Regions from separate parts of the Nodosilinea sp. FACHB-141 genome, predicted to be linked through region 2. Evidence: riboswitches for the same ligand, from Rfam matches in the RefSeq annotation. Region 2 holds a riboswitch; the other holds the start of a gene.
What was found. A riboswitch is a leader RNA that binds a small molecule or an ion and turns the genes downstream of it on or off. The one in region 2 is predicted to bind cobalamin.
Positions count from the first base shown of each region.

Region 1: linked by a shared signal. The riboswitch ahead of H6F59_RS20325 (HupE/UreJ family protein) and the one ahead of H6F59_RS10645 (hypothetical protein) in region 2 are both predicted to bind cobalamin.

Region 1 is NZ_JACJPP010000020.1:69,728-72,906, reverse strand. It holds gene H6F59_RS20330 (AarF/ABC1/UbiB kinase family protein) at 1-1,268, opposite strand, end outside; cobalamin riboswitch at 1,386-1,558, shown strand; gene H6F59_RS20325 (HupE/UreJ family protein) at 1,589-2,269, shown strand; gene H6F59_RS20320 (hypothetical protein) at 2,441-3,055, shown strand; gene H6F59_RS20315 (ligase-associated DNA damage response exonuclease) at 3,100-3,179, opposite strand, start outside.
Region 2 is NZ_JACJPP010000011.1:465,014-468,192, forward strand. It holds gene H6F59_RS10635 (aminopeptidase P family protein) at 1-795, opposite strand, end outside; gene H6F59_RS10640 (hypothetical protein) at 1,037-1,345, shown strand; cobalamin riboswitch at 1,424-1,614, shown strand; gene H6F59_RS10645 (hypothetical protein) at 1,733-2,191, shown strand; gene H6F59_RS10650 (DUF1636 domain-containing protein) at 2,265-2,693, shown strand; gene H6F59_RS10655 (ureidoglycolate lyase) at 2,715-3,179, opposite strand, start outside.

The DNA.
Region 1 (3,179 bases), on a different contig from region 2:
AGCGGGCGCACCTCCTCGAGCAGGTTGACGCCGGGATTGAACTGCCGGACCGCTCCCTCTAGGTTAGCGAGGGATTTGGTGAACAACCCCACGTTGGCGGGCCAGCGCAGGTTGTTGCGAATGCCCGCCGCCAAGATTTCGCCAAAAATTTCGGCGGTGTTGATCTGCTCTAGGCTAAGACCGTAATAGCGGCCTAGCAGACGGGTATAGTCGCTCTCTAGGCGAGCCAGGTTGACGGGTTTGAGGGGTTCGGCCAGCTGTAGGGTGAGTTGGCAGCAGCGTTGGGCGTCGCAGTTAACAATCGCCAGCACCATCTCGGTTATGGTGTTACGGGTACGGGGATCCAAATGGCCCATCATGCCGCAGTCGAGCAGGGCTAGGCGACCATCTTCCAAGTAAAAAATGTTGCCAGGGTGGGGATCGGCGTGGAAAAACCCGTCCACAAAATACTGTTTGAAGAAGGCTCGAAACAGCAGCGTGGTAGCGGCCGATCGCAGACCAACGGCATCGCTGTGGGCATCTTCGGCCAGCAAATCGGCCTTGAGCAGAGGGGTGCCCTCCAGCCACTCCATGGTCATAATTTTTGTGTTGGTCAGGTCCCAGTAGATCTGTGGCACGATCAGCTGGTTGGCGTCGTACCAGGCGCTTTTAGACAGGTTGCGGCGCAGCTGGTCAGTGTAGCCCGCCTCCGTGGTGAAGTCGAGTTCAGCATTGATGGCATCGGCAAACTCTTCAGCTAAATCGACTACGTTGTAGCGCTGGCCAAACTGGGTAGCCGACACCAGCCGGGCAACGTCGCGAATTAGGGTCATATCGCGCTCGACCTGGCGCTCGATGCCGGGGCGCTGCACCTTCACAGCGACCTGCCGACCATCTTTGAGCAGCGCCTTGTGGGTTTGGGCAATGGAACCGGCGGCGATCGCTTGATAGTCCAGCCGTTCAAACAGCTCCTCGGGAGGCTTGCCCAGGTGCTGGCGAATGTAAGCTTCGATCTCCTTAGGGTCTACCGGCGGTACGGTGGTTTGTAGGCTGCTGAGCTCCTCAATGTAGGCCGGGGGCATGAGGTCGGGGCGGGTGCTCAACAACTGCCCTAGCTTGACGTAGACCGGCCCCAGGTCAGTGAGAATGTTGCGCAGCACCGCGGGGGGCGGAATCTCGGGCTCATCGGCTTTGCCTCCCACCAATAGCTGCCGCATGTAGTCCCAGCCGTTGCCGAGCACCACTTCAATAATTTCTTTTTGCCGAGCCAGACGAGACGATGAAACCATTGGGGGCAGGGGTAGGTTTTGCTCGATGCTAGCGCACCTAGGTAAGGCGTTGGCTGCGTGTGGTGCGCCAGATGACTATTGATAAACCAGCGGCGGGGCCAGATTCACCCGATGCTATGATGCTTGGGCGTTGTCGGTTCCGGTGGGGATCAGCCACTGGAGGCAAGGGGGAAAGTGCAGTGCAAGTCTGCCGCTGTCCCGCAGCTGTAAAGCTGTTTTGGTGTTGAGGGGGTATTCGCCCAACACCAAGACGCTGAGCCAGAATGCCCGCCGATCGCAGGTCTGTTTTCCACTGTTCTTTCTTCGTCTGCGAGGTACGGATGAATTATCGCTTTACTGCTTTGGAATCAATTAAGACTGGTTTTTCGCAGAAGCGGATAGGTCGTAGCATCGGGGGCGCGATCGCCGCCCTGCTGCTGCTGCCCCTGCCCAGCCTGGCCCACCATCCGCTCGGGGGCCGAGTGCCCGCTAACTTTGCTGAGGGGTTTTTGTCGGGACTGGCTCACCCCATTATTGGCCTCGACCATGTGGCCTTTGTGGTTGCTGTGGGCCTACTGGCAGCCGTTAGCACCTGGGGAATCGTCATTCCTGCTGCCTTTGTGCTGGCGGCTATGGTTGGCACAGGGCTGCACCTGGCAGAGCTAACGTTACCGGCAGTGGAGTTTGTGATTGCTGGCTCAGTGCTTGGGTTTGGGGTGCTGCTTGCGCTACGCAACCGTCCTCAAAGTAGCGCCATCACAGGCTTGGCAGTGCTAGCTGGGCTGTTCCATGGGTTTGCCTACGGCGAGGCCATTTTTGGTGCAGAATCCATGCCGTTGGTGGCCTATCTCGCTGGGTTTACAGCAGTGCAGATGGGGCTTGCGATCGCTGCCTTTTTGGTCGGGCGACAGCTCACCCAACGGTCTACAACTCTTTTCGTACAGCGGGCCGGTCTAGTGATCTGCGGTATTGGAGCCACGTTTCTTGCCACCGCGCTCCTCAACGGTTTGCTGCCCACCTAGGATCGTGAGGCGGGAGTTGGCACAACGCCGTTGAGCGTCTGTCATTCCCAAATCCTGCCAAATTCCCTTTCTTAGGCTGAGCCTGTTGCGAAATAGGCACAAGAGCTAGGTCTAACTTCTCGGTCTGGCGGTATGCTTAATCCGTTTGGTTGAGCCAGCGGTGCATTCCCTATGACCCTATCTCCAACTTGGGCCGCGGCCCTGTTCATGCCCGCAACGGTTGGGCTGCTATACCAGGCATTGCAGCCCCATCCCTGGCCCTATCGCCTGCTGGCTCTGTCGCTGATGTTGATGAGTCTAGAGCAGGCCCATATGGCTCGGGTAGACCTGCGCCATGGAGATATAGTGGGCCAGCGATCGCGCGATCCGCGCCTGGGCCACTTTAGTCGTGTGGTCATGCTGACAATAGCTGGTCAAGTGGCAGGCTTCTCCATAGCCGCCCTGGGCCATCTCGGTTGGGGGATGGGGCTAATCTTGGTCAGCCTGCTGGGGTTTAACCTGGTAGCCTCCATTCGCTTAGAGCCTGCTAGCCCGAAGCCGATTCAGCCCGCAGGCTGGCGATCGCGTCTTGATGTGCTTGGGTTAGATGCGATCGCCCTCGTCCTAGCTCTGTTGTGGATTGCCCAGCGGGCCCAGGGTTGGGTAGCTGGAGGCTTGTTTGCCATTACCGTGCTCTACGGCGGCAGCAAACTGGTGGCCTACGTCACCGCCGCCCTGCGCTCAGGTTCAGCGGTTCATGTCTCCCACACCGCTCAAGAGCATCCAAAGACCTCCCAGCAAAATTAGCAGTGCTAGCCCGCCCATTGCTCCGTCTAGCCAGGATGTCGCCATTAAATATCCCCCTCTCCCTCAAACAGCGTCTCCAGAGGCATGGCCTCTAGGTTTAACGATTCTTGCAGATAGCGCGACA
Region 2 (3,179 bases):
GGCGGCCAGCACCAGATTGTACAGATCCCGCTGGGGGGCGGTGAATTGGCCAGATACAGGCCAGGTGCGAGTAATATCTGAGGCCCAACCACTAGGAGCCTCGGCCCCTACGTCGGCCAGCAGCAGATCGCCCGGAGCCAGGGCATGGTGGTACTGCTCATTGTGGAGCACTTCGCCGTGGACAGTGACAATGCTGTTGTAAGCGCAGGTCATGCCCTGGCCCATAATCACCTGCTCCATGGCGGCTCGCACCTGGGCTTCAGTGGTTGCCCCCGGAGTGGCAACCATACCGGCTTTATGGGCGGTGACTGAGACCGCCGCCGCTCGTTTGATTTGGTCGAGGGCGTAATCATCGTGGTGCAATCGTAGGGCCACCACGGCTTTGACTAAGGCTTTGCGACGTTCTGCAGCAGTGGTTTGGGCAGAAAGGGTTGCCGCTTCGCCTAGATAGGAGTCTAGGTCTTGATAAGGATAGGCGGCGTCGGCTCCGATATCAGCGGCGATCGCGTCTCGACTAGGGCTTGGCCCGTGCCACAGAGCTGCTTCGGCGGAGGTCTCATCCATAAATAGTGTCAGCCGGCCCCCTTCGAGATGAAGGGCAGCATTGGCCAGGGGCAGGCCCGCAAAGTACAAAAAATGGCTGTTGGCCCGAAAGGGATAGGTGTTGGCCGGAAAGTTGCGCGACACTGCCTGCCCCGACCACAGCACCACTGGCTCAGGATGAAGCTCAGCCAGGCGATCGCGGCGCTGCTGTAGTACCGCAGCCAGCGATAAAGAGGTGGTCTGAGGGGGCATAGACAACCAAAGCCGACGACCTCTTTAGTCTGCCACAGCACAACAGTCCTAAAGATGTAACAAACTTGACAGGCTAGATCTAGCTTTAAACCTCGATTGCCAGTCGTTAACCCCAAAGAAGAGAAACATCCCTTAAAATGAAACCAATAAAATTAATTTTTTGTGAATTCTCCATTCAAAGCTCAGTTCAAATGAACTACTGTTGAATCTATAACGGCTAGCCTATCTCAGGTGCAGCGCTATGGCTTCCTTAACGATTTGTCTAGGATCACGGGTTCGCCTTAAGGGTCAAGACGACCACGTACCCGATTTTGTAGTAGTGCGGTGCGAGCGCGATCGCTGCTGGGTGCGCCAGCAAGACTGGGCTCCTGGTACCGAAATCAAAGTCAGTTTCAAGCAGATTCTCGTGCCTCCTGAGGCAGGCTCAACTCTGACAGTAGACCTGGCTCAGCAGGTCAAAGCATCAGGATTGTTGGCCGGCCACGGTGACCACCGCGCGGGAGAGAACGTAGTTTATATGGACGCCTACCGCCGTCGCCCTGCCCCTTAGAAGCGGTAGCGCTGATGGGTAATAACTTTGATCTGCAAGTCGCAACGATTTGTTGCGGATCGCTTCGCCCTTAAGGTGTTAGGATGCAGCTCTGTCGGTTTTAGCGGGGGTCAGCCGCTGAAGGAAACGGGGAAAGCGCAGCGAAAATCTGCCACTGTCCCGCAGCTGTGAGGCGATTTTAGAGTTCGGATTTTGGATTGACACTTCTCCAACGTCTAGACTTTAAAATTCTCCAAGTCAGAATGCCCGCCGATGGACGCCCACCGTTATTTCCATCTGCGAGGTACAGATGACTATGAATAGTTTTTGGTTTGCTCTAGGGCGCTGTAGCTCTGGACAATATTTTTTGCTGCTGCACCAGGTCCCAAGCGATCGCCGGTGGTGGCTGTGCGCATAGATGACAGCGTGTGGCAGGGCTGTAGCGATTGGCAGCCGCTGTTTATTCGCGAATATTGGCTGCCCATAGGTCACCTCGCCTGGCAAGGGTTTTTGCAGCAGGGCCGAGGCATAGTGCTGTGCGAGGTTCACGCTAGCACCGCCACGGTGGACTGGAGACGCACAGCGGTGCCCTACACTGCCCGCTTTGTGGCCGCAGGTGCCGTAGCTGCCTGCTGTCACGACCTCGGCCTGCCAGTTGATCAATTGCCTGCTGTAGCCGAGGCCATAGCAACCTACGACCCCACCCAGGATGCGATCTTGCTCTTGATTGGCGACTCGCGCCCCTACGTGAGCTGCCTAAAAGGCTGGGCGGTGCCACCGCCGGAGTGCTCCCGCCAAATGGGCGACTCGCGAAGCGATCCGTCCCGGAATCGCCAGGCCGAGTTTACCATCACTCCCAAATCCTAATTTCTCAGTTTTGTCGGTCTCCCAAGTTTCGAGGCTGGCTGGCAAATCCTATTCACCTATCTGTTTGAACCCAATGACCCAACCCACTTTATTTGTCTGTGCCCTGTGCAAATTCCCCACCGCTGAATCTGGCGCGGGCGATATCTCTGGGGGGCAGCATCTGCTCGACCAGCTGACCGACTGCCTGAATGCCGAAACCAGCAGAGGCGAAATCACCCTTCAGCCGGTGCGCTGCATGGCTGCCTGCGATCGCGCCTGCAATGCCGCCCTCAGCGCCCCGGGCAAGCTGACCTTTATCTTCAATGACCTTTCGCCCAGCCAGTCAGCCCCCGACCTAGCTGAGTTTTGCCGCCAGTACGCCGCTGCCGCCAACGGCAAGGTGCCCTACGGGCTGCGATCGCCCGCTATTAAGCAGGCCACAGCCTATGTGCTGCCGCCGCTATTAGCCGAGGCGGTAGAGGCTGCAACTCCGGAACGGAGCGCTTCGCGAGTTGCCTATTAACCCATGCACTCATCTAATCGTCTACTCTCCACCGACAATCTCAAACTCCAGCCCAAAATCTTGGGCCAAACTACAGGTCTGGTGGTCGGTAATGTTGGTATCGCTCAGCTCTAAGTTGTAGAAGCTGATGACGGCATCGGTAAAGTATGGCCCCGCATGCCAAGTGCCCACCTCTAGCTTGATAAAGCAGTTGCCGGGAATGTGAAAGGCGCGAATTTTACTTGGCTCGGGCTGCTCAGCCTCCCCTGGTGGAGCGACTGCAATGAACCAGTCTTTGCCTTCTAGTGCTCCCAGGCACTGGGTGCAGCGCTGGTGCCGAGTAATAGTGCGAAACCGGGTGCCCTTAGCCTCTAGAGTCATGATGTAAAAGCGGGGAATGCCGCGATCGAGCTTGAGTTGGGCATCGCTAGGGCCAAAGACAGCACCGTCGGCACTGGGGAAGATTACCTGGCCAAAGGGAGCGAAGCTCTCTGGGGTGATCGGCTG